Regions from separate parts of the Oceanotoga teriensis genome, predicted to be linked through region 1. Evidence: riboswitches for the same ligand, from Rfam matches in the RefSeq annotation. Region 1 holds a riboswitch; each other region holds the start of a gene.

The links. A riboswitch is a leader RNA that binds a small molecule or an ion and turns the genes downstream of it on or off. The one in region 1 is predicted to bind cobalamin.
Region 2: linked by a shared signal. The riboswitch ahead of C7380_RS11150 (ABC transporter substrate-binding protein) and the one ahead of C7380_RS07045 (energy-coupling factor ABC transporter permease) in region 1 are both predicted to bind cobalamin.
Region 3: linked by a shared signal. The riboswitch ahead of C7380_RS01175 (precorrin-8X methylmutase) and the one ahead of C7380_RS07045 (energy-coupling factor ABC transporter permease) in region 1 are both predicted to bind cobalamin.
Region 4: linked by a shared signal. The riboswitch ahead of C7380_RS01985 (ABC transporter substrate-binding protein) and the one ahead of C7380_RS07045 (energy-coupling factor ABC transporter permease) in region 1 are both predicted to bind cobalamin.

The regions. Positions count from the first base shown of each region.
Region 1 is NZ_QGGI01000008.1:83,751-92,077, forward strand. Features, by position in the region: gene agaB (PTS galactosamine transporter subunit IIB) at 1-63, opposite strand, end outside; gene C7380_RS07030 (SIS domain-containing protein) at 92-1,258, opposite strand; gene C7380_RS07035 (GntR family transcriptional regulator) at 1,346-2,074, opposite strand; gene C7380_RS07040 (class I SAM-dependent methyltransferase) at 2,224-2,979, opposite strand; cobalamin riboswitch at 3,079-3,251, shown strand; gene C7380_RS07045 (energy-coupling factor ABC transporter permease) at 3,359-4,075, shown strand; gene C7380_RS07050 (energy-coupling factor ABC transporter substrate-binding protein) at 4,062-4,346, shown strand; gene cbiQ (cobalt ECF transporter T component CbiQ) at 4,333-5,058, shown strand; gene C7380_RS07060 (energy-coupling factor ABC transporter ATP-binding protein) at 5,055-5,849, shown strand; gene C7380_RS07065 (hypothetical protein) at 5,900-6,550, opposite strand; gene C7380_RS07070 (ABC transporter permease) at 6,519-7,814, opposite strand; gene C7380_RS07075 (ABC transporter ATP-binding protein) at 7,811-8,327, opposite strand, start outside.
Region 2 is NZ_QGGI01000019.1:13,028-21,354, forward strand. Features, by position in the region: gene C7380_RS11130 (carbohydrate ABC transporter permease) at 1-597, shown strand, start outside; gene pgmB (beta-phosphoglucomutase) at 612-1,253, shown strand; gene C7380_RS11140 (glycoside hydrolase family 65 protein) at 1,263-3,515, shown strand; gene C7380_RS11145 (mechanosensitive ion channel family protein) at 3,583-4,395, shown strand; cobalamin riboswitch at 4,488-4,618, shown strand; gene C7380_RS11150 (ABC transporter substrate-binding protein) at 4,740-5,675, shown strand; gene C7380_RS11155 (FecCD family ABC transporter permease) at 5,672-6,724, shown strand; gene C7380_RS11160 (ABC transporter ATP-binding protein) at 6,721-7,485, shown strand; gene C7380_RS11165 (hypothetical protein) at 7,620-8,231, opposite strand.
Region 3 is NZ_QGGI01000001.1:227,579-235,905, reverse strand. Features, by position in the region: gene C7380_RS01190 (cobalt-precorrin-4/precorrin-4 C(11)-methyltransferase) at 1-214, opposite strand, end outside; gene C7380_RS01185 (SAM-dependent methyltransferase) at 207-1,421, opposite strand; gene cbiD (cobalt-precorrin-5B (C(1))-methyltransferase CbiD) at 1,381-2,493, opposite strand; gene C7380_RS01175 (precorrin-8X methylmutase) at 2,495-3,094, opposite strand; cobalamin riboswitch at 3,149-3,318, opposite strand; gene C7380_RS01170 (cob(I)yrinic acid a,c-diamide adenosyltransferase) at 3,327-3,839, opposite strand; gene C7380_RS01165 (metal-dependent transcriptional regulator) at 4,036-4,698, shown strand; gene C7380_RS01160 (metal-dependent transcriptional regulator) at 4,784-5,212, shown strand; gene C7380_RS01155 (FeoA family protein) at 5,214-5,432, shown strand; gene C7380_RS01150 (FeoA family protein) at 5,475-5,708, shown strand; gene feoB (ferrous iron transport protein B) at 5,705-7,672, shown strand; gene C7380_RS01140 (GGDEF domain-containing protein) at 7,687-8,327, opposite strand, start outside.
Region 4 is NZ_QGGI01000002.1:88,925-97,251, forward strand. Features, by position in the region: gene tsf (translation elongation factor Ts) at 1-140, shown strand, start outside; gene pyrH (UMP kinase) at 205-903, shown strand; gene eno (phosphopyruvate hydratase) at 935-2,233, shown strand; gene C7380_RS01975 (ABC transporter ATP-binding protein) at 2,263-3,036, opposite strand; gene C7380_RS01980 (FecCD family ABC transporter permease) at 3,033-4,055, opposite strand; gene C7380_RS01985 (ABC transporter substrate-binding protein) at 4,052-4,933, opposite strand; cobalamin riboswitch at 5,025-5,147, opposite strand; gene C7380_RS01990 (BamA/TamA family outer membrane protein) at 5,171-7,423, opposite strand; gene C7380_RS01995 (ATP-binding protein) at 7,423-7,977, opposite strand; gene C7380_RS02000 (PHP domain-containing protein) at 7,965-8,327, opposite strand, start outside.

The DNA.
Region 1 (8,327 bases):
TGCAACTTGGCCATGAATAAGTCTGTTATCAATACGTGTTAAAAGAATATTTGGTTCTCCCATGTCTAAATCCTCCCTAAGATAAATATTTTTATTTATAAATTTTTACTCCCTTAACCACCCTATTCACCTGACCATTTGGAGAAGGGTTATCGGGATTAATCTCTAACAATACAGAAGAAATAAAAGCATATATTTGAGCTAAAACTAAATAATCAAAATAAATAAGTTCTTTAATATTCAGATCCTCATAAATATCAGAAAAATCAAAATAAAATTCTGTATAATCCTTAATATTTTTAAACCCCTTAGGATCACAAATAAGAATATTTTTATAATTATTTTGAGACTTTATTTCATCAATTAAATCAATTTCATACTTATTAGTAAAATCATCTACATTCAAATAAAAAAATATATCTGTTTCTTCGTTCAAAATAGACTTAGGGCCATGTCTAAATCCTAAAAAAGTTTCAAAAGAACTTTCTTTTTGTCCAGAAGTTAACTCCAAAACCTTCAATCTAGTCTCACGAATAAAACCTTTCAAAATATCAGATCCAAGAAAAACAACCCTATTCGATTTAAAATTACAAATATTTTTTATTTTCTTATAATCTTCTTCAATTATTTTTTCAGCTCTTTTAGATATTAAATTAATATCTTTCTTATATAATTCAAAATTATCAATATCGAATAAAATCATTGCTGATAAAAGCATTGAACTAAAACTTCCAGTCATAGCAAAGCCTCTATCATTTGACTTTTCAGGCATCAATATAGTTAAATCTTTTTCACTGTTTTTAAACCTTTTATAAAGTTCTCCTTCATTATTACAGGTAATTATAATGTTGAATAAATCATCAATATAACTCTCTGCAATATCTATAGCAGCAATACTTTCTGGACTATTACCAGATCTACCAAAAGAAATCAATAAAGTAGATTTTTCTCTCAATAAATATTTTTCAGGACTTGTAACCAAATCAGTTGTTGGTATATATTCACTAAAAATATTCTTTTTATATAATAAATATGGAACTAATACCTCTCCTATATAAGCTGATGTACCAGCACCTGTAAATATTATTCTTAAATCTTTATCTTCTAATTTATTAAATAAATATTTTTTAAAATCTTCTTTTTTATCAATAAATATTTCTAAAACCTGTTCCCATAAAAAAGGCTGTTGACTAATTTCTTCTGCAGTAATAAAACCACTTTCTGATTCATTTATACAATTTCCAAAAAATTCTTTCATAATATCCACCTCTCCAATCATAATCATTATGTCATCATGTTGTTATTACCAGTTTCTTTTAAAAAATAAATAAGCATAAAAACTTATTTATTTTTCAAGAACTACATGGAATTTAAACTTATCTCCTCTTGCTATACTGGTAGTGTATTCAATAATATTATTGTTTTCATAAGTTATTCTCTCAATTTTCATACCATTAATATCTCTATTAACTTCTAAATATTTAGCTTCTTCTTCTCTTATATAAACTGGTTGAAAAACTTCTTCTGCTTTATTAAATTTAGCTTTAAATCTTTGCATAAAAATATCGTACATTTGTGAATTCTCGAGATCTTCTTTTGTTATTCCAGGAAATCTATTATAAGGAACATACGTTGTTTCTATCATCATAGGCTCATCATTTGCAAGTCTAAGCCTTATAAATTTATAAATATTATCTCCAATATCAATATTCATTTTTTTTGATATTTTTTCATTGCAATTTATTATATTAAATTCTATAACTTTAGAAGATGGCTTTTTACCTATTTTTTTCATCTCTTCACTAAAACTATAAAATTTGAGTAAATCTTGTTTAAACCTTTTAGGTGATACAAAAGTTCCTTTACCATGTTCAATATAGATATATCCATCTTTTTCAAGTTCTAACAAAGTCTTTCTAACAGTAGACCTACTAACCTGATAATAATCACACAACTCTCTTTCAGAAGGGATTTTATCATTCTCTTTATAAATGCCAGAATCTATTTTTTCTACTATTATATCCATCAATTGATAATACAATGGAATTCTACTTTTTTTATCTATTTTATTCATTAAATTCCCTCCACTTATCATGTGGTAATTACCACTCTTTTTTATAATAACAAAAAATATGATAAACGTCAATTTTAAAAAAAAGGTATTATTAGTATTTAAATACTTTTTTTATCATTTTTCTTTTAATATCTTTAAGTTATTATAAATTACTTTTTTCTTATTACAAAATGAATATGTTCTGCTTCACCTATAAAATATGGATCATGGCAGATCTTCAATTCATTGTTTAAAAGTTGGTCAAAATTCTTTTCAATAATATTTTCATCACAATCATCACAAATAACCTTACCAGCTAATTCAATCTTTTCAAAACCATATTTCTTACATATTTCTTCTATATCTTCCGCTGAAAAAGCCCTTGACGTAAAAATACCATCTTCAGATCCTATATTAGCTTTCTTTTTATCATATAAATAATTCAAAGCTAAAAAATCCCCTTGAGAAATTATTTGAGACATAAAAGAATAAAAACTATCAACAGAAGCGATCAAAATACCATCATTTTTTAAAACTCTTTTTATTTCTAAAAGAACTTTATCAAGATCTTCAACATAACTTAAAACATCACCTTGTGCATTAATTATATCAAAACTTTCATCATCAAAAGGCATATCTTCTGCCAAAGCTTTAATATATTTAATGTTTTTAAAGTTTTTAGTCTTATCTTTACATATTTCAAGCATTTTTTCTGATGGTTCAAGAGCATATACACTTTCAACTCTCTCAGACAACCAATATGTCCAATAACCAGTTCCAGCACCAAGATCAAGAATATGATATTCTTCTTTTATATATTTTTCTACAAGCTTTTTAGTTATTTCATTAAACAACATCCAATAATAATTATCATACTGTGTATCATACTTATTTGCTATCCTATCATAATAAATCCATGATTTCATCTTACAACCTCTCTTAAACTTAGAATTTTATAAAAAAATTATAACATATATCAAATTTTGAAGTTTGTCATTTATTTCAATGTATGGTATCATTTATAAAATTTAATAACTTTATTGGGTGCCAAAAGGCATAACGAGGAAATGGGTGTAAATCCCATACAGCCCCCGCTACTGTGATGCTGACTAAAATGAATTAACCACTGGATTTTTCTGGGAAGGATCATTTAAGGATGAAGCTAAGTCAGGAGACTTACCCAATAAAATATAACAAGTATTTTTCGGGAGGACAAATACTGTGAGTTTTTATATATAAATATATATAATATATAAACCCATAGTATTTTTTACTATGGGATTTTTTATTTAAGGGGGTAAGTTTATGAAAAAAGTTTTTATCACACTTTCCATTTTAGGCATTTCAAGTTTAGCTTTTTCGATGCATATAATGGAAGGATTTCTTCCTGTTGGTTGGGCTGTTGGGTGGTGGATTGTTATAATACCTTTCATGTATAAAGGTATAGTAGACATAAGTAAAATAACAAAAGAAAGTACAGAAACAAAATTAATGCTTGCATTATCTGGTGCATTTGTTTTTGTATTATCTGCATTGAAAATGCCTTCTGTCACTGGTAGTTCTTCTCATCCTACTGGAGTTGGTTTGGGGGCAGTTTTATTTGGACCTTTCGTTATGACTGTACTTGGTTTTATAGTATTATTATTTCAAGCTGGATTATTAGCCCATGGAGGTTTTACAACACTTGGAGCAAACACTTTTTCAATGGCTGTAGTAGGTCCTATAATTTCTTTTTTAGTATATAAATCTTTAAAAAAGAAAAATCAAAAATTTGCAATTTTTATGGCCGCAGCACTTGGAGATCTTATAACTTATTGTATAACCTCTATACAACTTGCGCTTGCACATCCAGATCCAATTGGAGGATTTTGGGCAAGCCTTGTAAAATTCTTATCCGTATTTGCAGTAACACAAATACCTCTTGCAATAGCAGAAGGATTATTAACTGTAGTAGTAATAAATGCACTGCCAGAAAGATTTTTAAAAAGAGATAAAGGAGTGATTATTAATGAGCAAAATTAAAAAAAATATATTTCTTTTAATAATAGTTGCACTCATAATAATATTTCCATTAATAACAATAAAAAATTCTGAATTTGGTGGTGCAGATGGTCTAGCAGAAGAAACAATAGCTCAAATAAATCCAAATTATGAACCTTGGGCAGAAAATTTAATAGCCCCTCCAGGAGGAGAAACAGAAAGTTTGTTATTTTCTCTTCAAGCTGCAATAGGTGCTGGAATCCTTGGATATGTTCTTGGATATTTCAAGGGTAAAAAGAATGATAATAAATAACCTATCATATGAAAATATATTAAAAAATACTCATCCCATGGAGAAATTCTTATTCTCCATGGGAACACTTATAATAACAATCACTATGGATAAACATTTCATTTCATTATTAATATTTATAGTAATGAATTCAATTTTAATTCTAAAAATAAAATTAAATTTAAAAAGTCTTTTAAAACTTTATTCTATACCATTTTTATTCGTTATTTTATCGATCATCCCTTTAATAATATCTTTTGATTTCAAACAAATATCAATATTAAAAAATAATTTAAAATACTCTATAAATCTTATTTTAAAGGTTTTTTCTGCAATAAGTTGTACATATTTTTTTATAATAAGCACTCCCATGAATGATATGGATATAATAATGGAAAAATTTAAAATGCCTTCAATATTCAGAGAATTATTTATGTTAACCTATAGATATATATTTCTTTTAATAAAATTTTCTCAAGAAATATTCATTTCTCAAAAAAGTCGATCAGGTTACAAAAATTATAAGACAAGTTTCAACTCACTTTCGCTTTTAATAGTGCAAACTTTCAATAAAAGTTTAAGACATAGTTTAAATGCTGATATGGCATTAAAAAGTCGATCAATAAGCAATCAAATCCAATTTATGCAAAGAAAATACAAAATAAACAAAAAAAACTATATATATTCAATTATATGGTTTATATCAATAATTTCTTTAGGAATGATAATATGATAGAATTAAAAGATATTGAATTTTCATATGATAAAAAAGTTTTAAATAAAATAAATCTAAAAATACAAAAAGGAGAAAAAGTAGCCTTTCTTGGAGAAAACGGCTGTGGAAAATCAACTTTATTCTTAATATTAAATGGAATATTAAAACCAGAAAAAGGAATTTATATACTCGAAAACAATATAATAAATCATTCAAAAAAAGATTTAATAAAATTAAGGCAAAAAATTGGAATGGTTTTTCAAGATCCGGAAGTACAAATAATAGCAAATACAGTATTTCAAGAAGTATCATTTGGACCCAAGAATATGGGTTTAGAAAAGCAAAAAATAATTCAAAATACCGAAAAAGCTTTAAATGAACTAAATTTAATAGACTTAAAAGATAGAGCATGTCATTTATTAAGTTATGGACAAAAAAAGAGAGTATCAATTGCAGATATAATAGCTATGGAAGTTGATATATTTATACTCGATGAACCTACAGTCTGGTTAGATCCCAAGAATAAAAAAAATATGATAAATATACTAAATAAATTGAACAAAAAAAATAATACCATAATAATCTCAACACATGATGTAAACTTTGCTTATGAATGGGCTGAAAAAATTTTTATAATGAAAGATGGTAAAATAGAAACACAAGGAACTCCCGATGAAGTGTTTGAAAATAAAGATTTAATAAAACAATGTAATCTTGATATACCATTATTATTAAAGGCTTATAATGAAATAAGTAAACATATAAAAATAGATAAAGATCAATTCATAGAAAACATATTAAAATCATAAAAGCCAGACTTTAAAAATCTGACTTTTATGATTATTTGTTATTGTTATTTTTATTTATTATTCTTTTTTATTATTATTGCCAAAATTATCAAAAGTATACCAGATATTAAAATTGGTAATTTAAATTTAAAATCTCCGTTAGACATTGAAAAAAGAAAAAAACTTTTCAAAAATTTATTCCCAGAAAAATTTAAAAGATAATACATCAAAGGTATCATATATGAAAAAATAAAATTATTTGTAATCGCAGATGAAAACATTCCAAGCCCTCCTAAAAACAAGGCATTTGAAAGTGTCCCTGTAAAATGAACTAAACTTATATCGCAATTTCTAAATTTCATATAATATAAAAAAAGTCCAAAAACAATAATTAAATATATAATAGAATATATAACTCTTATTATATAAATAAAATACAATTCAAACGGCTTTGACGAAATAAGTTCATATATTTCTTTATCTTGTTCTGAATCAAAAAGATTAGCTAAAATCAAAATACCCATGAGAGAAACAAACATCTCAAGAGGTATAGCAGAAGCCTCTTTATCTAAATTTGAAATCCCAAATAATACAGGAGTTAAAAAAATAGAAATAATTGAAATAAAACATTTTTTTAAAAAAGTATTGTTAAAATCTATTCTTAAAATAATAAATAACCTTTTGAAGAACTCAGGAGTGCTTTCTGAATAATCTAATTCCATGAATTATCCCCCTTCTCTTCAAATCATAAATTAAAACAGTTACAAAAACTAAAATTATAGACAATAAAAATAAAGAAACTCTATTAAAATATAAAGTATTTAAGTTATCAAAAAAAATCTTAGAATTTCCCAATTCATTATGACGAGGTATCAAAGAATACTTCAAAAAGCCACCTTCCATATAAGCAACTCCAAAATTTAAATCTAACCAATGCCAAAAAAATTGAACTAATATAGCAATGGGAGTCTCTGTTAATTCCGTTAAAAGCATTCCAACAGCTAAAGAAGCCATAACAGTTGGCAACACCCATACAAAATCATATTTCAAAGCTGCAAAATAATCCAATTCAAACCCTTTATACAAACCCCATGTAGGAATATTTGAAATATAAGATAAAGCAATAACAATAATCATATAAGACAAAACTAAAGCAAAATATCTATAAAAAATCAATTTAAAAGACGATGTTCTTCTGGTATATATCAATTCTTGCACTTTAGAATACTTATCACTCAATGAAATAGAAACAGCTAGAAACACAGGTATAAAAGAAGCTATTATTCCCATATAATCACTAAATAATCTTGAATAAGCTCCCGTAAAATTATCTTTTTCCTTAATATAATTATAATCTTCTAAAGCTTCTTCATAACTCTTATCAACAACACCAAATCTTTTAATATAAACATCAGAATACTTAGAACCTCCACCTATTAAATCATCGGCCTCATTCATATAATTTGAAAATTCTTCATAAGTAATACTATCTTTAGGATTAAGATTATCATATATATATTCATAAGTATCATCTTTTTTAGGAATATATATAGAAAAACTATCTTTATTATCTTTAGAAATAGAATCTTTATCAAAAACTATATTATTTTGCTTATAATTCTCATCTTCAACATTACTCAAAAGAATTTTTTTAGAAATTCCAGTAATATCAGATATTATTTCAGACATTCTTTCTATCTTTTCACTACTCAACTTAACATTTTTATACAAACCAATCGGATATGCAGTATAATTATTACGTGAAAATTCAAAAAATAAAGATTCCAAAGCTGCAGGCATTATTATTTCTGGAATTTCTTCATAATTCGAACCATAATCTTCTTGACCAAAAATAGGTTTTTCTATTTCATGATTTTTAAAGTTAAAAACTCCTTGAACTTGAATCATTATTACAGTCAAAATCAAAACAGCTAAAAATGTTTTAGAAAAGATTATCTTTTTAAACTCTTTTTTAAACAACATCATACTTCAACTCCATTTCCTGAAGTAGTTTTATCCAAATAAAACATATAAGCATCTTCTATATTAGGAGTACATAACTCTGCATCAGTTACCAAACTCTCAGATATAAATCTAACAATAACTTTATCTCCAGAAGTATGCATTCCAGTTATCTTATATTTTTTCTTAAGAATTGGTAATTCATTCTTATTAGTAGTTATTTTATAAACTTTATTATTAGCTTTTTCTATTAAATCATCAACTTTTCCATTATATAAAAGACTACCTTCATTTAAAATGCCAATCTTTTCACATGTAGCTTCTATATCTCCAACTATATGTGTAGAAAGAATTACAATTCTATCAGTTGAAACTTCACTCAAAAGATTTCTAAATCTCACTCTCTCTTCTGGATCTAATCCTGCAGTAGGTTCATCAACTATCAAAATTTTAGGTTCATGTAAAAGTGCCTGAGCTATACCAAGTCTTCTTTTCATTCCACCAGATAAAGCTTTAATTTTCATATTTTTTTCTTCT
Region 2 (8,327 bases), on a different contig from region 1:
GCAGTACTATTAACAATAGGAAATATAATTTTTGATACCCTTGGAGGATATGCTTTTGCAAGATTAAAATTCCCATTTAAAAATTTCTTATTCACTATGATACTTGCAACACTGATGATCCCATCACAAGTAACTATGATTCCTCAATATAATCTTATGGTCAAATTAAATCTTGTAAACACCTATCCAGGACTTGTAATACCAAAATTATCAAATATCTTTGGATTGTTTTTGATGAGACAATTTTTCTTAAGTTTTCCAAAAGAACTTGAAGAAGCCGCAAGAATAGATGGTGCTGGTATATTAAAAACATACTTTAAAATAGTACTTCCAAATTCGAAACCTGCAATAGCAGCATTGTCAATATATACATTTTTAGGAGCATGGAATGATTTCCAATGGCCTCTAATAATAACCTCCCAAAAAGAAATGTATACATTAACAATGGGTTTAAATTTCTTTAAATCATCTTATTATACATTTTGGCAATACCTAATGGCTGGCTCTATTTTAATGACAATACCTATGATAATAATATTTTTATCTTTTCAGAAACAATTTGTAGAAACAGGAAAGGTATCCGCAATAAAAGGCTAAAAGGAGGAAACAAAATGATAAAAGCATGTATATTTGATTTAGACGGGGTAATAGTTGATACTGCAAAATATCATTACCTCGCTTGGAAAAGACTTGCAGAAGAGTTGAATATAAACTTTAATGAAGAAGATAATGAAAGATTAAAAGGCGTTAGTCGTATGAAATCATTAGACATAATATTAGAAATCGGAAATATTACATTAAAGGAATCAGAAAAACTAGAATTTGCAGACAAAAAAAATAAATGGTACAGAGAATATATATTAAAAATGGAAGAAACTGAAATACTTCCAGGGGTTAAAATTTTTTTAAATCAATTAAAACAAAATAATTTAAAAATAGCAATAGGGTCGGCAAGCAAAAATGCACTTACAATACTTCAAAGACTAAATTTGATAGATATATTCGATTCCATAATAGATGGAAATAAAGTGAGTAAAGCAAAACCCGATCCAGAAGTATTCATAAAAGCAGCACAAGAAATGCATATCAAACCTGAAGAATGTGTCGTTTTTGAAGATTCTATAGCTGGTATACAAGCTGCAAAAATAGGACAAATGAAAACTATTGGTGTAGGAAACCATCAAACATTAAAAGAAGCCGATAAAATAATAAATGGATTCAAAAATATAGACTTAAAAATATTAGAATTTTAGGAGGATACAATGAACTGGGAAATACATGACAAAAAATATAATTTAAAAAATGTACAAAAATATGAAACATTATTTACCCTCGCAAATGGATATAGAGGCATAAGAGGTTATAATGAACTCTCTTCATTTGATAATAGAGGAAACTTTGTAGCTGGAATATTTGATAAATCAAATGCCCAAGTAAAAGAAATAGTAAATCTTCCAGATCCTTTAGAATTTAAAATATATTCAGAAGATGAAATAATAACTTTAGATTCAACAGAAATATTAAAATATGATAGATATCTAAACATGAAAGAAGCAACTCTAAATTTAGAAACAGAATTAAAAACTCCAAAAGGCAAGATAATAAATATTAAATCAAAAAGATTCGTAAGCAGATTTGATGAACATTTAATGATGATAAAATATGAAATAACCCCAATAAATTTTGATGGGAAACTGACAATACAAAATACAATAAACTCTAATATAACTAATTCAAAATTCGATCCTATAAATAAATCAAAACATTATAAAACCGATGAAATAAAAGATTTAGAAAATGGATTATATTTACAAGTCAAAACAAATGATAGTAAATCAATTATTTCTCAATGGACAGGACTTTATTCAGAAAATATAAAAAACAGAAAATTTTATGATTTAGAAACACTCGTAGAAGAAGTATACGAAATATATGTAAAAAAAAGTAGGACTTATAAAATACAAAAAAATTGTTTAATACATACTTCAAGAAATTCTAAAACTCCAAAAAAAAATATATTAAATGATATAAAATTATATAAAAATTCAAGCTTTGAAGAAGAATTCAAAAAACATATAAAAGAAATGCAAAAAATATGGAAAAAAATAGATATAACAATTGATGGTGATGATAAAGCACAAACTGGTTTAAGATTTAATCTATTCCATCTGATATCATGTGCATATCAAAAAGATCCAACAGTCAGTATAGGTGCAAAAGGATTACATGGCGAAGGATATAAAGGCCATATATTTTGGGATACAGAAATATTTATGTTACCATTTTTTACATATACTTATCCAGAAATTGCAAGATCTCTATTACTCTATAGATTCAACACTTTAAAAGGTGCAAAAGAAAATGCAAAAAATAATGGTTATAATGGTGCACAATTCCCATGGGAATCAGCAGATATAGGCCTTGAAGAAACTCCAAAATGGGGAATAGACTATCTCGGTAATCCCGTAAGAATATGGACTGGAGATGAAGAATTTCATATAAGTTCAGATATAGCTCTTGCATATTGGCAATATTTCAAAGCAACAAATGATAAAGAGTTTATGGAAAATTATGGATATGAAATATTTATTGAAACCACAAAATTCTGGGAATCTCGATTAACTCACAATGAGGATAAAGATTATTATGAAATAAAAAAAGTAATAGGTCCTGACGAATTCCATGAACACGTAGACAATAATTTCTATACAAATTACCTCGCAAAATGGAATATAAAAAAATGTTGTGAAATAATAGAAAAATATAAAATAGAATCCCCTAAAAAATACGAAGATTTGATAAAAAAGACAAACATATCAGAAAAAAACATAAACAACTGGAAAAATATTTATAAAAAAATATTTTTATCTTCAAAAAACGATATAATAGAGCAATTTGAAGGCTACTTCAATTTAAAAGATTATAAAATAAAAAAATATGATGAAAATGAAATGCCTTTATGGCCAGAAAACATAGAATTAGACAAACTAAATCAAACACAATTAATAAAACAACCAGATGTGATAATGTTATTATTAATTTTAGGTGAAGAATTCGAAGAAGAAATAAAAAGAAAAAACTATGAATATTATGAAAAAAGAACAATGCATAAATCTTCTTTAAGTCCATCTATGTATTCAATAATGGGTTTAAAAATTGGAGATACACATAATGCCTATAATTATTTTATAAAAACCATAATGACAGATATACAAGATAATCAAAAAAACACAGCACTTGGATTGCATGCAGCTTCTACTGGTGGTTCATGGCAAAGTATAGTTTATGGATTTGGAGGATTTTCAATAGATAAAAATAATATTCCAAATTTTAATCCATGGATACCCAAAAAATGGAAAAGCCTAAATTACAAAATTAATTGGCAAAATAATGTATTAAATATAAACATAACAGAAAATACAATAATTATAAATTCCGAAAGAGAAATTGAAATAAAAATTAAAAATAAATCGCACAAATTAAAAAAAGGTACAAATAAATTTTATTTAAATTAAAAAATCTCCCAAATTATTATATAATATATATGAATAAAAAAACATATATTATTAGGAGGGGATTAATATGAATGAAACAACCGCAGCAATAATAAGCTGGATTGTAAGAATTGGCATAAGTTTTATAATATTTATAGTGGCAAAAATGCTTTCTGGAATAATATATAAAACTATGCTGAAACTATCTGAAAAAAACTCAAAAATAAATCTTCAGTACAAAAAAACCATGAAAACACTTTTAGATATAGGATTATATACACTTGCAATCTTTATAATAGTCTCAGTTTTATTTAAAAATCTTGCACCTGTATTGGCTGGATTGGGTGCATCAAGTATAATAATAGGTTTTGCTATAAAAGAACCTTTTGAAAACTTAATATGTGGAATATTAATAATGGTAAACAAACTAATAATCGAAGGTGAAGCAGTCGAAATAAACGGAAACTCAGGTTCTATATCAGAAATAAAATTAAATCATGTCATATTAAAAACATGGGATGGAAAATTAATAAATATACCAAGTAAATCCGTTTGGTCATCAACAGTTACACATTTCTGGCCTGAAAACATAAGAAGAAATGAAATATCTGTTGGAGTAGCTTATGATACAGATTTAAACAAAGCCATGAAAATCCTCGAAGAATCTGTAAACTCTTATGAAAAATTATATTCAGATGATTCTCATAAACCTATGATATTATTCACTGGTTATGGTTCTTCATCAATAGACTTCATAATAAGATATTGGGCAGAAAGAGAAAACTACATAACCTCAACAACAGAAATAGCAAAAATTATAAAAACAAAATTTGATGAAAATAATATAGAAATTCCTTTCAATCAATTAGATCTTCATATAAAAGATGGCAATATACAATAATCGGAGAGTTATCTCTCCGATTATTTTAATATTAATAATAAACACATTTCTTATTAACTATAAATTTGATATAATAATCTATGCATAAAAGTTAATAAACACTTATTTTTGGTAAAACTATTTGTTTTTCAAATGGGGAAGCTCGGTGAAAATCCGACACAGTCCCGCTACTGTAATGGCATAAAGCCTAAGTCAGATTACCAGCCAAAAATAAACAATATTACTTATATCACGAGGATGGTATGAGTGACATTATTAATTTAATAAGATTATTTAATGTCCCTACACCTCTTCTTGAAGGTGTTTTTTTATTTTTATGCTAAAAATATTATGAGAGGTGTTATATGAAAAAAACTTTAAGTCTAATTTTTTGTTTATTATTTTCAATTTTAGTATTAGCTTATGAACCAGTCACAGTCAATTTTACTCATCAAGGAAAAGATTATGAAATAACTTATACAAAATCTCCAGAACGTGCTGTAACTCTTTCACATTTCACAACAGAAATGTTTCTTGCTTTAAATCTTGAAGAAAAAATGGCCGGAACTGCATGGGCAGACAATGAAATATTACCAGAATTAAAAACAGCCTATGACAAAATACCAATACTTTCTGATAGATACCCTTCAAAAGAAATATTCTTATCTGTAAATCCAGATTTTGTTACTGGATGGCATTCAGCTTTAACAGATAAAAATGTAGGATCAGTGGAAACACTCATTCAAATGGATATAAAACCATTAATAATAAAATCAGTAGAACCAGATGCAACATTAGAAACAGTATACGAAGACTTTATAACAATAGGAAAAATATTTGATATAGAAGATAGAGCTCAAAAACTCGTAAAAAGTATGCAAAATGAAATAAATGATGTAAGAAAAAAAGTTCCATCAAATGTAAAAAAAGTAAAAGTATTGGCATATGACTCTGGAAAAGATTCAGCCTTTGTAGTGTGTTCTGGTCTTGGTGGTTCTTTAATACAAGAAGCCGGAGGTATAAATATATTTGGTAATATACAAAAAGCATATGCAAATGTATCTTGGGAAAAAGTAGCTCAATCAAATCCAGATATAGTATTAATAGTTGACTACGGAAGTACAACCTATGAACAAAAAGTACAATTCTTAAAAGAAAATCCTGCAACAAAAGATTTAAATGCAGTAAAAAACAATAAATTTGTAAAAATAGGTTTAGCCGATTTATCTCCTGGAATAAGAAATATTAATGCTATAACAACTATGACAAAAGGCTTCTATCCAGAGATTTTTAAAAAATGAAAATAAAAAATAGCACTTTTTTATTTTCCATAATGGCATTAATTTTAATAATCATATTATCAATAATCATAACAATAACTATAGGTCCAGTAAAAATAAATCCTTTAGATGTTTGGAAAATAATAATAAATAATACTTTTAACAAAGAGATATTTCAAATACAATGGGCAAAATCTATAGAAACAATAGTTTGGAATCTAAGACTCCCAAGAATTTTAATGGCTTTTATAACGGGAGCAACTCTTTCATTTGTTGGCGTTTTAATGCAGGCATTAACGAGAAACTCTTTAGCCAATCCTTATATTCTGGGAATATCTTCAGGGGCTTCTGCAGGAGCAGTTGCTTCTATAATACTCGGAATATTTGGTTTTTTAGGTTATTTAGGCCCCTCAATAGGGGCTTTTTTAGGGGCTATTTTATCTTCATTAATAGTTTTCAAAATAGCTCATTCTGGTTCTGGATATTCATCGAGCAAACTCGTTTTAACAGGAGTTGCAGTATCAGCCATGTTCTCATCATTGACAACTTTTATGGTATATACGGCAAAAGATTCTTCAAAATTAAGATCTGCAATGTTCTGGATGGTTGGAAGTGTTGGAGGAGCTAAATGGAATAATATTTTATTACCTTTTTTACTCTTGATAATATCTGCAACAATAATGTATATATTCAACAAAGAACTCGATGGAATACTTATAGGAGAAGATACATCAAAAACTCTTGGAATAAACACTGAATTAATAAGGAAAATAATAATAATAATAAGCACATTACTAACTGGATTTATAGTATCTTTAACAGGAATTATTGGATTCATAGGATTGATAATACCACATATCTCAAGACAAGCTGTAGGATCTACTCATAAAAAATTAATACCATTTTCTATTCTAAGTGGAGGATTATTTTTAATATGGGCAGATACCTTCGCAAGAACTGCATTCAGTCCCGAAGAAATACCTATAGGAGTTATAACTTCATTTTTGGGTGTTCCTTTCTTTTTATATCTATTAAGAAAAAACTCCTATTCATTTGGAGGCAAAAAATGATTAAATTAAAAATAGAAAACTTAAATTATAGTATAAACAATAAAAAAATAATAGAAAATATAAACTTAAAAATAAAAGAAAAGAGTTTTGTAGGACTAATCGGACCAAATGGATGTGGAAAATCAACACTTTTAAAAAATATTTACAAAGTACTAACTCCAAGCAATGGAAATATATATATAGAAGAAAAAAATATAAAAAATTTACCCTCAAAAGAATTCGCAAGAATTGTCTCAGTAGTTGCTCAAAATGATATAATTGATTTTGACTTTTCAATAAAAGATATAGTCCTCATGGGAAGATACTCTCATAAAAAATTATTTGAAAGTAATAAAAAAGAAGATGAAAAAATTGTAGATGAAGCATTAGAGATAGTTGGTTTAAAAGGCTATGAAGAAAGAAGTTTCTTCAGCTTATCTGGTGGTGAAAAACAAAGAGTTTTCATAGCAAGAGCTATAGTTCAACAAAGTGAGTTCATAATACTCGATGAACCAACAAATCATCTCGATATAAAATATCAAATTCAAATAATGAATATATTAAAATCATTAAATAAAACAACATTTTCAGCAATACATGATATGAATTTAGCAGCATATTATTGTAATTACTTAATAATAATGAAAGATGGGAAAATTTATAATATGGGAACTCCAGAAGAAGTTTTGACAGAAAAAATGTTTAAAGAAGTTTTTGAAGTAAATGCCAAAATAAATGAAAGTGAATACACTAAAAAATTAAACATCCATTATATCCCATGAGTCTTTGAATCTGCATATATCCCTCGTAAATCTGGGTACTGGAGATATTAAACAAAAAATGCATGGTTTCTATATCTTAGACTAACCATGCATTATTTATAATAATTTTTGTAGTATATTCTCAAAAATATTGGCTACTGTTCGATATCATCTATAAAAAATACAGCATAATAATTTTCTTGTTCAACAAAAGTCAAATGTAGACTATATTTAGTATAAAAAGTTACTTTTATATTATTTATATTAGTATCCTCAGAATTTCTCAAACAATATCTTATTGCTGCTAGAAAATCTCTATGCATTTTAATTCCATAAGGAGTATAATCATCATACACCATTTTATCTACTAATCTTTCATTCAAACCATCACTTTTTGCTTCAACCATAAAACCAAAAAGTCTATCTCTTCTATTTACAGTAAACATGACTACTTTTTTAGTTTCTTTATCTATAAAATAATAACTAAATTCATTTTCAAATTTTTCAACATTCTCATTACCATCATAATAAAGATTCTCCAAATGATTATAAATCTTAATATACATAGGACCATGTATAATAGTCTCTGTAGATTGATCAGTAATATCTTTGCCTGTATCTTCACTCTTATTAATAATTCCCTTTGCTTCATTGTTTCTAATCTTCTCTTCTTCATGAAAATCTATTAATGTCTTTATTAACATAGTTCCAACTACTAATATTATCATTAACATTATTATTAATACTATTTTCCTCATTTTTTTCATCATTTACCTCCACTTATTATAATATTTACTTTGTTGATTATATCATTTTTAATTTAAAAAAAGAAGATGATTTTTATTCATCTTCTTTCAATTTTT
Region 3 (8,327 bases), on a different contig from region 1:
TATTGCTGTCTTTAAACTTATTGAATATAAATTTTATATCTTCTAATGTCATAGAAGCACTGTTAAATATATTTACATGATCAACTAAATCTAATACTTCATTGGATACTGTAGAACCAGCATATAACAAAACATCTGATTTTTTTATTAAATTAAATCCTTTCACAGTTAAAAAATCTACACTTCCAGGACCAGCACCAATAAAATTAATCATTTTTTTCACCTCTTATACAGTAAAATACATGTTCGCCTTTAAAGGCAGATTTTTCACCTAATTTGTTATTCGAAAATTTTGTATACATATCATACTCAAAGTTAAAATTTTCTATAGAAAGTATCATATTTAAACTTTCTAAAGTAGTTACAGAAGAAATTAATAGACTATTCTTTTTCATTTTAGATGTTATTTTATTTAAAGCTTCTAAATTTATTCCTCCACCTAAATGAACTATGTCTGGAGATTCGTATTCATCTAAGATATCTATAAAATCTTTATTTATTGCTTCTATTTCAGGATTAAGGTTTGTATTCAATTTTAAACTTTCAAATCTATCATAATCTTTTTCAAATGCATATATTAAACAATCTCTATTAAAAAAAGAAGAAATGAATAAAGATGTTGCTCCGCTACCAGCTCCTAAATCCCAAATTACATCATGTTTTTGTTTTCTATTTAAAGTATTCAATAAAATAAATCTACTCCATTCTCTTGAAACTGGAATATTTTTAGTTGAAAGATCTGAATTTTTAGGAAATAAATTTATAAAATCATTTTCTTGAGGTATTAGAAGAAGAATCCAACGTCCTTTTTTGAAATCTATAGGCATATTTGATTTAAACTCAAATATTTCTTCATTTTTTGTACCGAGTTCAAATCCAGCTACTATGTCTACTTTTATATTTTTTAATATATTAAATAAAGAATCATAATCTTTTTTATTTTTTACAAAATATGCAATTTGATGATTATCATTCAATGTTTTAAGGACATCATTATAAGTTTTTCGAAGATTATGTGAATTATGACCACTTATATAGCGAACACTATTCATAGGATATTTAGCCTTTTGGCATAAATAATTTATTGAAGATGGTGAAATTAAAACTTCATATTCATTTTTTGAAAGTTTATCCATAATTCTTTTTGAATATGAAAACATTAAAGGGTTTCCAGAAACCATTAAAACAGAAGTTTTAAATGTTTTCATCTGAGATATTAAGTCAATTACATTTTCATCTTTTAATGAACTATATATATCCATTACATGATATTTTGCATTTGGATTTAATTCCTTAGACATACCCAAAGAAAAATTAAAACCAGCAAAAAAATCGGCTTTTTTTATTATTTCGAGTTGTTTTTGAGTTAAATTTTCAATTTTATTGATCTGTGTTCCTAAAATATAAATAATTTTGCTCATCTCCTCTATGTGAAATTATCTGAGTTTTATCACATAAAGAAATAACAAATTCGGCATTGAATTTATTACTTAATTTATGGGATATATATTCAGACACAAATATAAAAAATTTTTTGATATTTATATCATTATTCTTTAAAATATCCAAAAAATTATAAATAGTTTTTAAATTAAGTATTTTGTCAATGACCTCTTTGTCATATTTTTCAGTAAACAAAATATATAAAAGGGCTAATAATTCATTTTTTGAATCTGTATACCTACTGTCTGTATTAAGATTTAAACCGGCAAGTTTTATTAATTTTTGAAAACTACCAAGTATATGTATTTTTTTAATACCCATTTCCAATGATTTTTCTATAGAATAACCGATATGATTTCCACATAATATATAATCCTCTTTAAAAAAAGAATATTTTTTATATATTGAAAGCCCTTTTCCACCTAATAATAAAGTAATTGTATCGAATTGTTTTGAAACAATGCTAATATGAGGGATCAAAGATTCTTTCCATGCGTTTTCATTCATAGGTTCAACAATTCCAGTAGTTCCTAAAATGGATATTCCATCAATTATGCCAAGATTTTCGTTTAAGGTTTTTTTTGCGAGAATCTCACCATTTTTTACATTTACTATAACTCTGCCATTCTTAATATTCTCTTCATTTAAAACTTTTTTCATCATCTCACGAGGAATTGGATTAATAGCAAATTCTCCTTTGCTTATATCGAGTCCATCTTTGGTGATCTTTCCTACTCCTTCATAAGAATCAAAAATTATATTATTTAAATTTTCATATTTAAAGGAACAATAAATCAAACATTGATTTGTTATATCGGCATCATCACCGGCATCTTTCTTTACAAAAGCATATTTTAAACCTGAAATAATTTCATATTTATATATTGGAATATTTATTAATTCTCCATTAGGTAATTCTATATTTACATTGTCTGGTTTTATATTATACTTATTAAAAAGAACAGAGGCTTTTAAAGCCGCAGTGGCTGCAGTGCCAGTTGTGAAACCACGTTTTAATTTTTTACCATTTACATTTACATACCATTCCATTTTATAAAGACCTTATTAAAGCATTAAAAATGGCTACAGCTATTGTAGAACCACCCATATTTCCTGGTAATGTAATAAAACTGTGTTGTGATTTCATTAAAGCTTCTTTGCTTTCTGCCGCTCCTACAAAGCCTACTGGAACTCCAATAATAAAAAGTTTCTTTTTGGATTCAAGCAACTTAAAAAGTGCAGTAGGTGCATTTCCAACAATAAAAATACCATCTTCCATTTCAAGTGCTTTCTCCATAGATAAATAGGCTCTCGATATGCCAGTTAATTTAGATTTCTTCGATATAGCTTCATCGCTAATAAAACAGTCTATATTTAAATTTTTTACAAAATTCTTTGATAAACCGCTTTTTATCATATTTACATCTGTGTAAATTTTCTTATTTTGAATTTTTCTTTTAAAAAAATCAAAATAATCTTCAGAAAAATAAAGCTTGTTCCACATATCAAGATTTCCTGTGGTGTGAATGACCCTTTTTATTACATTTGATTTTATAGGGTCTACATCGTTTAGTTTTTCTCCTAAAGCTTCTGTAATTATTTCAAAGCTTCTTTTTTCGATATTTTTAGGATTTACAATATAGTTATGCATTTGTATACCAACTCCCATAACAAAAATCCTTGCTTTTCACACCAAGAAAAAGCAAAGTTACGAACTTAAAAGGTAGGTCTCCCGACTTACAGATCATTTTACTAATCAAGCCTTCCCAGTTAAAAACCAGTGGCATTTATGATTTTCATCCCTGCATACGGTGGCTGGGCCGCTTAGGATTTTCACCTAATTCCCTGTTATACACCTTAAAAGTTTATATATTAAATTTTACCTATTTATCTATACCTTTTCTGGATAAAACACCTTTTGAATAATAATGTTTTATCTCTTTCATTTCAGTTACAAGATCGGCTCTTTCTATTATTTTTTCATCAGCCCATCTTCCAGTCAAAATTATTTCTGTTTTTCCATTACTATTTATAGCATCTAAAACTTCTTCGGCTGTTAAAAGATTAAATTTAATAGCGATATTTATTTCATCCATGACTATTAAATCATATTTTTGAGAAATAATTTTTTCTTTTACATCGGCAAGTGCTTTTTTTGCAGCGTTTATATCTTTTGTTTCTGGAGATCTTCTTATAAAAAAGCCTTCTCCATACTGTACAATATCAATATTATCAAAATAATTAGAAATTGACAACTCTGATGAGTCCCTATTTTTTACAAATTGAGCTACAAAAACTTCTTTATTCGATAAAATGCTTCTCAATACAACACCAAAAGCAGCTGTAGTCTTTCCTTTTCCATTGCCGGTATAAACATGAATCATTCCATTTTTCATAATTATACCCCCAATATATTAATAATTTAAGCTATAAAATAATACCAAAAAGTTAATAATTTGTCAAAGGGGAAAAATATTTTTTGATATAATTAATTTATGTAAAAAAATGAATTCATTTTTTAATATAAGCTTGACTTATACAAATATATATGGTAGAATTAAGTAGGAAAAACTACAATAGGAAGTGATTTATATGGAATTATCAGAGAGTCTTGAAAATTATTTGCTTGCTATATATGAAGCACAACTTGAAAACAACATTGCAAGAGTTAAAGACATTACAGAATTGATGTCTGTAAAACATACTTCTGCCATAGACGCAATAAAAAAATTAAAAAGTATTTCTTTTGTTACTTATGAAAAAAGAGGTTATGTAAAATTAACTCAACCCGGAATAATAGAAGCTCAAAAAATATATAAAAACAGAATGACTATAAGAAGTTTCTTGATGAATGTTTTGGACATATCCCCTTTTGAAGCAGAAGAATTATCATGTAAAATGGAACATATAAAGTCTGAAAAGCTCATTCAATCTATGGATATTCTAAGAAATTTTATAGAAAGCAATACAGAAATAAAAAATAAATATAAGCAGTATATTACTAATTATAAAGATAAATCAAGCACTTTTGAAAAAACTTTAAAAGATTTAAAAGTTGGAGAAAAAGCAAAAGTTCTTGAAGTTAGAGGTAATGAGGCAATAAAAAGACGATTAATGGTAATGGGAATAACCTCTGGAATAGACGTAGAATTATTGAGAAAAGCCCCCTTAGGAGATCCGATTGAAGTACTTATAAGAGGCTATAATGTTGCAATAAGAAAAACCGAAGCTGAAAATATTATTTTAGAAAAATAGACTGAAAAGTCTATTTTTTTATTGACAAAGTAAATTAAAGGTGGTAAAATAATGTAGAACTAACTACAAAAGGAAGATTAAATTGATGACTGAAAATCTTGAACATTATTTAATAGCTATATACAAGCTATATTTACAAAATAAAATAATACAAGTTAGAGACATAACTAATGAAGCGGAAGTGAAACATTCTTCCGTTATAAGTGCCTTGAAAAGACTTGAATCGTATGACTATATAGAGTATATAAAACATAGTCATATAAATTTAACTCAAAAAGGCATAATTAAAGCTTCAAAATTGTATAAAAGAAAATATATAATGAATAAATTTTTGTTGGATTTTTTAAATTTTAGTGAAAAAGAGGCGGATGAAGTTTCTTGTAAAATAGAGCATATAAACTCAAAAAATTTTTTAAATTCTATAGAATTATTAGAATCTTTTTTTGAAGAAAATGAAAATTATAAAATCGAGTTTCAAAAGCATTTGAAATCTATCAATTTAAAGGAGGAATAAAATGCCTTTAGTATTTGCAAATATTGGAAATTTTATAGTTGAAAAAATAAGTTCAGGTCTTATGATGAAAAGAAGACTTGCAAAAATGGGAATAATGGAAGGAAAAAATATAGAAGTTTTGAGTGGGAATTTTGGAGGCCCTATAATTATATTGGTGGATGGAAGTAGATATGGAATAGGTCAAAATATGGCTAAAAGAATTTTTGTTAAAAACATATAAAATATTATTTTTTTATTTTTTTAAAATTAGGGAGGACTAACAATGTTTCTTGATGAATGTGAAGTAGGATATTCAGGCAAAATAAAAAAGCTTGAAGGAAATTTAAAAGTCAGACAAAGACTTTTAGCAATGGGATTAACACCAGGAATAGAAATATTACTCGTGAGAAAAGCGCCTTTGGGAGATCCTTTAGAAATAAAGATAAGAAATTATTCTTTAAGTCTTAGAAAAGAAGAAGCAAAATATATAGAGATAACCGGAGGCGATAGAGTATGAAAACAGTTGCTTTATGTGGTAATCCAAACAGTGGAAAAACTACAATTTTCAATGCTTTAACTGGAAGTCATCAACATGTAGGGAATTGGCCAGGAGTTACTGTTGAAAAAAAAGAAGGAAAACTTAAATATAATGATGAAGAATATAGAATAGTAGACCTTCCTGGAACATATTCTCTTACAGCTAATTCTATGGATGAAAGAATTGCAAGAGATTTTTTGATAAAAGATAATCCGGATTTAATAGTAGTTGTTGTAGATCAAACTAATATTGAAAGAAATATGTATTTAGTTACAGAGATCATGGAAATGCAAAAAAACACTCTTTTAGTTTTTAATATGAGTGATGAACTTGAAAAAAGACAGATAAAGATAGATATAAATTCAATATCAAAAGAACTTGGAATTCCAATCGTAAAAACATCTGCAAATAAAAAAATTGGTTTAGAAGATTTAAAGAAACAGATTGAAGGATCTTTAAAAAGCCCTCAATATCCAGAGAATTTAAATTATGATGAGAGTTTTGAAAATATCCTAAGTCAGATAAATAATATTATTGAACAAGAAAAAAATATATCTGAAAAATCTAAAAGATGGGTTTCTTTAAAACTTATAGAAGGTGATGTTGAATTTAGAGAAGATATCTCTAAAGATAATTTGACTCAAATAGATAAATTGATAGCTCAATTAGAAAAACAAAATGATGATGATGCAAGTATTATTGTATCTGAAAAAAAATATGATTTTATAACAAAAATATCTGGAAAGTATGTTAAAAGAAAAAATTTAGTTAATAATACTTCTGATAAAATAGATAAAATAATAACTAATAGATGGTTGGGTATACCTATATTTTTGATTATAATGTTTGCTATATTTACTTTGACTTTTACAATTGGTGATGTTTTTAATGGAATGATAGATGATGGCTTTGCATCTTTGGGAGATTTAGTTTCTACAAAATTACCAGATAATTTATTGACAAACTTTATTGTAAATGGATTAATAGGTGGAGTTGGTTCAGTATTAGTTTTCGTGCCTAATATATTTTTATTGTTTTTATTTATATCTTTTCTTGGCGATATTGGATATATGTCAAGAGCTGCTTTTGTTATGGATAAATTAATGACAAAAATCGGACTTCATGGAAAATCATTTATACCTATGATACTTGGTTTTGGGTGTAGTATACCAGCTATAATGAGTACAAGAACTCTTGAATCAAGAAAAGATAGGATAATAACAATACTTGTCACTCCTTTAATGTCTTGTAATGCAAGATTACCTGTATATATATTGATTGCCGGAATATTCTTTCCAAAACATGCAGGTTTAGTTATATTTTCACTTTATTTATTAGGAGTTATTCTTGCTATAATAATGGCAACTATATTTAATAAAACTATGTTTAAAAAAGAAGAAAGCGTATTTATAATGGAATTACCTCCATATAGATTACCAAGTTTAAAAGCTATACTACTTGAAGCTGGAAGAAGAACTATGATGTTTATAAAAAAAGCTGGAACTATAATATTTGGTACAGTTATAGTTATATGGATTCTTGCAACATTACCATCTGGAGTTGAATATGCATCAGAAAGCTCTATAATTGGACATATAGGCTCTGTTATTGCTCCTATATTCAAACCTTTAGGTTTTGGATTTTGGCAAGCAGGAGTTTCTTTAATATTCGGATTTTTAGCAAAAGAAATTGTTATAGGAACTATGGGAACTATATTTGGAGGAGAAGATGTTTTAACTACAGTACTTCCACAGTATTTTAATGCTGCAAGTGCGTATGCATTTTTAGTATTCACATTGATATATACTCCATGTGTTGCGACTATTGGGGCTATAAAACAAGAAATAGGTGCAAAATGGGCTTGGTTTAGTGTGATATATACTTTTGTTCTTGCTTATGTAGTTTCATTTATTGTATATAATATAGGATTATTATTTATATAATAAAAATTGGACCTTTAAAGGTCCAATTTTTTTGATTTTTTATTGATATACATTCTTTCATCGGCTAAATCTATTAAATCTCGGGCATTTAATCCTTCATTTGGTTTGTATATAGAAATTCCAAAACTAAATTCTAAATCGTATTTTAAATTATTTTTTAATTTTATCTTCGAGGCATTTTCTTTTATAAGATCTAAAGTTTTATCAATATAATAAAAATCTGATGAATTTATTATTATTATAAATTCATCGCCACCAAATCTACAGAGTATATCATCTTTTCCTAAAGAATACTTTATGGCTTTTGAAACATTTAACAGATATTTATCACCTTCGCTATGACCATAATTGTCATTAACACTCTTTAATTTATCAAGATCAATAAATATCAATGAAAACATTGTATCTTTTTGATTTGAAAGCTTTATATGATCTTTTATAAATTCAAAACATTTTCTTCTATTATAAGTATTAGTTAAATCATCTTTGGAGGCTAATTTTAAAAGTTTAATTTCCGCAATTTCTTTTTGTCTTATATTATAAGATAATTTTTTATTTAGTTCCATAACTAAATTCATATCTTTTTTTAATTTATCTATTAAATCATTATATGAATATATGATATCATCTATTTCTTTTATTTTTACTTTAGGGG
Region 4 (8,327 bases), on a different contig from region 1:
ATGAAGAAAATTGTCTTTTAGAACAGAATTATGTTTTTGGTGATGGTGAAAAAATAGGTGAACTTATCACTGCTGCCATTGCTAAGATTGGTGAAAATATAAAAGTTGAAAAATTCTCAAGATTCTCAGTAGAAGATTAATTGATATAGGGGGTGGTGTTTTTGTCACCCCCTTTTTTTATAATTTACTGGAGGTATAGAAAATATGTATAGAAGAGTTCTTTTGAAACTTAGTGGTGAAGTATTATCTGGTGAAGGAAATAAAGGATTTAACGATGATGCGGTTAAATATTTAGCTTCTGAAATAAAGAAAGTTTCTCAACATGGAATGAATATTGGTATGGTTGTAGGAGCTGGAAATATATTTAGAGGTAAAGAGTTAAAAGGTGTTACAAATAGTATTGCTGATCATATAGGTATGTTGGGAACGGTTAGTAATGCTCTGTATTTAAAAGACTACTTTGAAAAGATTGGAATAAAAAGTGTTGTTGTTTCTCAGATAGTTAAACTTCCTTCAGTGAGATCAATTCATTATGATGATATAGAATTATATTTTAATTCAGGTTATGTAGTTATTTTTGCAGGAGGTACTTCAAATCCTTTATTTACAACTGATACAGCGGCTGCTTTGAGAGCTGTTGAAATGAAAGCAGAAGTACTTATAAAAGCAACTAAAGTAGATGGAATTTTTGATAAAGATCCTAAAAAGTTTACAGATGCTGTGAAATATGATACAATTACATATGATGAAGCAATTTCTAAAAATTTAAAAGTTATGGATACAGAGGCATTTGCTATATGTCAAAAGTATAAGATGCCTATTAGTGTTATTAATTTCTTTGATAAGGATAATCTTTTAAATGCAGTTATGGATAAAAAAATTGGAACGAGAGTAATTCCTTGATGATATAAAGCTCAACAGGAGGTGTTTGTGCATGTCATACTTATACGACGAAATCGTGTCAGTAAAGGCAAGAGAAGTATTAGATTCTAGAGGTAACCCAACAGTAGAGGCAGAAGTTATGTTGGCAAGTGGTGCTGAAGGTAGAGCAATAGTTCCATCAGGAGCTTCAACAGGTATATTTGAAGCTTTAGAATTGAGAGATGGAGACAAATCAAGATTTATGGGTAAAGGAGTTTCAAAAGCTGTTGCAAATGTTAATGATGTTATAGCTGAAGAATTAGAAGGTTTAAACGCTTTTGATCAAGCTTTAATAGACCAAGTAATGTTAGATTTAGATGGAACTGAAAATAAAGAGAAATTGGGTGCAAATGCTATTTTAGCTGTATCATTAGCTGTAGCAAGAGCAGCATCTGATTCTTTGGAAATACCTTTATATAAATATTTAGGTGGTCCAAATGCTAAAGTTCTTCCAGTACCTTTGATGAATATTGTTAATGGTGGAGAACATGCAGATAATAACTTAGATATTCAAGAATTTATGATAATGCCTGCTGGATTTAACAAATTTTCAGATGCTTTAAGAGCAGGAACAGAAATTTTTCATAATTTAAAAAAATTATTACAGGAAGCTGGCCATCAAACAGCAGTTGGAGATGAAGGTGGATTTGCTCCTAACTTTGATTCAAACGAAGAAGCTTTACAGTTCATAGTAAAAGCTGTAGAAAAAGCTGGTTATAAACCTGGTGAAGAGGTATTTATTGCATTAGACTGTGCAGCATCAGAATTTTATAATTCAGATAATAAAACATATCATATTGATGGAAAAGATTTATCTTCTTCAGAACTTGCAGATTACTATGAAGGATTAATAGATAAATATCCAATAAAATCTATAGAAGATCCATTTGATCAAGAAGATTGGGATGCTTATACAGGATTTACTGCTAAGGTTAGAACTAAAGCTCAGGTTGTTGGTGATGACTTGTTTGTGACCAATGTTAAAAGATTACAAAAAGGTATAGATTTAAAATCAGCAAACTCTATATTGATAAAATTGAATCAAATAGGTTCTTTAACAGAAACTTTTGATGCAATAGAATTAGCTAAAAAATATAATATGACAAATGTAATTTCTCATAGATCTGGAGAATCAGAAGATACATTCATAGCAGATCTTTGTGTAGCAACAAATGCAGGATTTATAAAAACAGGTTCTTTATCAAGAACAGATAGAATTGCTAAGTATAATCAATTATTAAGAATAGAAGAAGAATTGGGTTCTGTTGCTCAATTTAAAGGTTTAGATTCTTTTTATTCAATAGATAAATAAACAATTCCCCCTATAAAAAGGGGGTTTTTTTATTGAAAAATTACTTGAGGTATTTTATATTTAGGATGAATTATGATTTCAGCTTTAAAATTATATATATCTTCTATTATTTTTTTTGTTATAACTTCATTTGGTGTTCCATCTTTTATTATTTTTCCATCTTTCATTATTAATATTCTATTAGAATAAAGACTTGCAAGATTTATATCATGAAATACAGATAATATAGTTAAATTTTCTTTTTGACTTAAATTTTTTATTATATTTAAAAGATACTGTGTATGACCAGGATCGAGATGAGAAGAAAATTCATCTAAAAGGAGTATTTTAGATTTTTGAGCAAAAGCTCTTGCTACCATGACTCTTTGTTTTTCGCCACCAGATAAATTAGAAAAACTTTTTTCTTTAAATTTATAAGTATCTGTTTTTTTCATGGAATTGGATATTATGTTTTCATCTTCTTTATTTTCTGTAAAAAAATCAAATTTTTTTGAATAAGGTAATCTGGAAGTTTCCACAATACTTTTGACAGAATAATCAAAAATAGTGTTAAATTCTTGAGGAACAACGGCTATCAATTTTGAAAGTTCTTTCAAATTTAAGGATTTTAAATTTTTAGAGTCTATAAATATATTTCCATATTTTAAAGGAAGAATTTTAGATATTAATTTTATTAAAGTTGATTTTCCAGCCCCATTAGGTCCAATTATTGATACAATTTCTCCATTTTTTATATGAAGATTTTTAATATCTAAATTGAATCCATTTCCATAATTAAATTTTATATTATTTATTTGAATCATAATTTTTTCCCTCTTTTTTTCATAACATATATAAATAAAGGCGCTCCGATTATAGAAGTTATTATTCCTATTGGAAGTTCGGAAGGAGCAAAAATTGTTCTGGATATAAAATCACTTATAGTTAAAAAAATTCCACCCGATAATATAGATATTAAACTAGAAATTAATGAATATGGTCCTTTAATTTTTCTTACAAGATGTGGTATTATTAATCCAACAAACCCTATTATTCCAGATTTTGAAACAGCTATAGATACAGCAAATATATTTGTTAAAATTAGTATCATTTTTATTTTTTCTGGATTTACACCAGAATATATTGCCATATCATCACCCATAGATAAAACATTTAATTCTTTATTATAAATTATTATTACGATAGTTTGTATTAATAATACTACAGTCAATATAAATATATCTTCCCATGTAATAGAAGCTGTACTTCCCATGAGCCATATATTTACATGTATTAAATTTCTCCAAAACATTACTGTTATTAATGTTGTAAATGCATTGAACAAAAAACTAACTATTACACCACTTAATATTAAAGATAATACTGGAAATTTTTTTCCTTCTTTTGCCAACATAAATACTATGATTGCAGATATTATAGAAAATATGAAAGAAAAAGTTTCTAATCCGAAAAATAAATGTAATCCTAATATACCAGATAAAGCCGTATAAATTACAGCTCCAAAAGAGGCTCCAGAAGATATTCCAAGTATATAAGGGTCTGCAAGAGGATTTTGAATTATTAACTGTAATATATTTCCAGATAAAGCTAAAATACCTCCAATTATAAAACTACCTAAAATTCTTGGTAATCTCAAATCCATAATGAGTAATTTATATGTAGAATTTTCTTGATTAAGAAATAGTGTTTTTATTACTTCTTTTAATGGAATATTTACACTTCCCAAAGAAGTAAAAATTATTATAGATATAAAACTTATTATCAAAAGAATAAACAGGAGAGGTATAATCCTCTTCCTGTTTTTAATTTTTTTTATAGTCATTTTGACTCCTTTATTATTTCATATATTGACTCTAATGCTTCTATTAATGAAGGTGATGCTTGTGAAGCTTTATCATTATTAATTGAAAATATTTTGTTGTTTTTAACAGCATTTACATTTTTAAATTGAGAAGCTGATTTTAAAGTTTCAATTCCAGAATTATCTCCCATAAAATAAGAAGGAACAATAATTATATCTGGATTTTTAGAAACTATAAATTCAGGGCCAACAGAAAGCCAACCATTATTTCCAGTATATGGTGAAGCAACATTTAAACTACCAGCGATTGATAGTAATTCATTCATAAAAGAACCTGTTCCACTTGTCCAAATTGATGAAATATTTTGACTTGAAATCATTGCATACATAACAGTTGGTTTTTCTGACCAAGTAGATGTTTCTTTAGAAATATTAAGCATTCTTTCTCTTAAATTTTTTGATAATTTTATTGCTTGTTCTTTTTTATCAATTATAGTTCCTATTAAAACTGTGTCTCTTATTATATCATTTATGGATAATGGGTTTATAACTATAGTTTTTATATTATATTTTTCTAATCTTTCAAGTTCTTTTTCTTGGAATCCACCAGATATAAATACAATATCAGGATTTAAGCTTATTATTTTTTCAAGATTCAAAGGTGTCATATTTCCTATTTTTTCAGCTTCAATGTTATTATCCCAATCAGTAACGCCTACAACAAGATCTTCTGCATTTAAATGTTTCAAATAATCAGATACAGCTGGTGCAGCAGAAATTATTCTCTTAATATCTTGGTCTATTTTTACAGGTCTTCCAAGATCATCTATTATTGTAAATGATGATAAAGCTATAATTCCTACTAATAACAATAGAACAATACTCAATGCTTTTTTCATTTTTGCTACCTCCCGTAATAATTACGCCAAGGTAAAAACTAACTCCAAACACTTTGGCGCGAAGTGCTTGAATTTTTAAAAATTATAAATAAAGTATCCCGACTTATGAGTTATATCCTCCAAATTACCCTTCCCGATTTTTTAATCAGTGGTATGTAATTTTTTGTCCTCAATCACGGTGGCGCGACCGTATTAGATTTTCACTAATTTCCTTTATTTATTATTTATATATTTTTTTTAAAATACTTGACCAAATCCAAATTCAAATTTTCCTTTTAAATTTTTGTCCCAACCATATTCAAATCTGATTTGACCCAGTAAAGGAATGTTGAATTTTAAACCAGTTCCAAAAGACCAAATATTATCATTCAATATATTATTTAAATTATTTGAAGTATTTCCATTATCATAAAAAGCATATATATCAATTGGTACTGGATTTTTTAATAGTTCATAAGCTAATTCAGTATTGAATAAATACATATTATTACCTTGTTTAGAAGATAAACTATATCTTCTTACACTATTCATTCCGCCAACTGAATAATTGAATAAGGAATAAGGATCATTAGAGAATCCGATTTTTAATCTTGTTCCAAAAGTAAATTTATAGAAACTTGTAAAATATTTACCTTCTAAAGTATTACCAGTATAATATTGATCTGTGTTATTTAGATTTAATCCTCCAAAAACTCTTGTTGAAAAATATTCTCCCGAATAAGGTCTATATGGATTATCTAATCTGTTTAATTTGTAACCAATACCAGTAGAAAGTCTTTTTATATCATTTGATTTTAATTTTTGATAATAGTCATAGGATAAATCTGTTGTTATATATGAAAAATCTGAAAATTTGAATGAAGGTGAAATAGAAAATGATAAATTATTTGTTATAGAAGCACCTAAAGTTTCTACATATTCACCATTTGGTACTGTTAGATATGATGTGCTTAATCCAAGATCTATATCCGTTTTAAAGATTTTTGATACATTATAATTTAATCCGAATTTATATTTATTATTCAAAGGATTTAATTCAGTATTTAGTCCAAAAGTTTGACCATAACCAAAAGGATTTGGAATATAAAAACTTAAAGTTCCTGCAAATCCATAATACCAATCTTTTACATCTGGCATAGACCAAGTTAATCCACCAGCTATCTTAACAGCATTTGTTCTTTCATGTGGATGAATCTCAAAGTCAACAGAGTCTTCTGACATTGAAATAGGATTTATATCAACACTTTGGAAAAAACCTGTTCCAGTGAATGCTCTATAGGTATCTTGTAATTTATTTAGATTTACAACTTCATCTTTTTTTAATTTTATTAAATCATCTATTATATAATCTTGGGTTTTTGCCGTAGCATCTTTTGTTATTTTTATATTACCTACTTTTTTCTCATTAAAATTATATATTAAATCATTATTTTTGTCTATATTTACTTTTGTATCAACAAATAAGAATCCTTCTTGTGTATATAATTTATTTATTACATCTAAAGATTTTAAAATATCTAAATTAGAAACAGTTGAGTTTTCTGTTATTATTTCTGATACCTTTTCATTTAATCTAAAACTTTCGATAGAATCATTACCATTATACTTTATTTTATTTATTTTGGTATTATCATCTATAACTCTTCTTAATTTTCCATCTAGTACAAGATTTAATTCTCCACCCAAGGATTCTTCTATATCTACGGGTTCCCATTTTATAGAAGTTTCTTCACTAAAATAAGGTAATGAAGCTATAGAAGACATCAAACCCTGTAATTTTTTTATATCTGGATATGATTCTTTTAATTTTGGCCTAAACAGGAAAAATTTATTTTCATAGTCTTTTCTAAATTTAAAATTTAGATCTTTCTTTACTTTTTCTTTATCTAATTGGGCATATTCGCCTTCTAATTTCAAATCCCAGAGTTTATATTCATTTATTATGAATAATAAAGTATTTTCATCATATTTATTATTATTAATTTCTGTTGCTTCAAGTGTTACTTTATCACCTAATAATTTAATATTAGAACTTATTTCTATAGTACTATAATCATTATTCGTATAATATAAATTTATGGAATTGAGTGCTTTTTGAAAGTCATATACATTTAAAGGAATATCTGTTTTTAAATTTAAATAATCTTTTAAATCTTTTTTATCGACAAATCCATCACCATATACTTCTATTTCAACATTTTTGACTATTGGATTTGGATTTATTATTAATTTCAAATTTCCATTTTCTTCGTCTAATTCATAAGAAAGCGAATTGAAAAAGCCGAGATTATTTACTTGTTTCATTGCTAATTTTATGTCTATATCTCCAACATAATTTCCGATTTTTATATCATAATTATTCATAATATTATTTATATCTGTAGCAGCATAAGATATATCTGTACTATACTCTATTGAGTTAAGCTTTGTTATTGAGAATGAAAGAGTCAATAAAGATAATATAAAGATCATTAGAATTGATTTTTTCATTAAAATCCTCCTTTTAATTCTTTTTCTAAATTATAAATATTTTGTTTTATCTGTAACATAAATTTAGGAGTATCATATATATTTTCAAATGAGTTTTTTAATTGTTTTGTATCTATTTCATATCCATCATCTAAAAAAGTTCTTTTTATGTACCAATTTATTTTAGAGTCGAGATATATAACAAAATAAAGAGCATTTGAAAGATCTCCTAATGGTTGGCAATCAATATTAGTTTTTACAAAAGTTGCATTTACAGTTGTACCATTGTTTGGTTTTGTTTTGATATTAAAACTACCACCCGTTAATTCACAAGAGAACTTTAAAAAAGGCAATCCCATGCCAATTTTTTTCTTCCTCTCTTTTTTTGTAGTATAAAAAGGAGTAAGTGCATTGTTCAATTCTTCTGAATTCATCCCTATTCCATAATCTTTAACTTCGAAAGAAAAAAAATCTTTGCTTTCGATAATAATTAATTTACATTCTATTGAATTAGACCTTACAGCGTTTTCGCATATATCTATTATATGATCAGAGATTGTTTCTAATGTGGCCATACTGGTTTCACCTTACCATTATAGAGTGATTTTTTAAGTTCGTCAAAAGTTCTTGATTCACATTCTAAAATACAAGATGGATTTTTTAACTGATCTGGAAAATGAGAATCATTACCATAAATAAATCTTTTGTAGCCAAGTTTTTGTGCTTTTATTAATTCGTCTTCATTTTTTACTTCTACTGCATCGAAATCTAATTCTAAAGGAAGACCAAGTTGATATATAAGTCCAAAAGCTCTAAATATATGTGCCGGATATATTATTGATTTAAATTTTTTAGATAAATTATAAACTTCTTCAACAGTTAAGTTTGAAGAGCTTCCAAGATATGGAGAGCTTTTGATATCTAT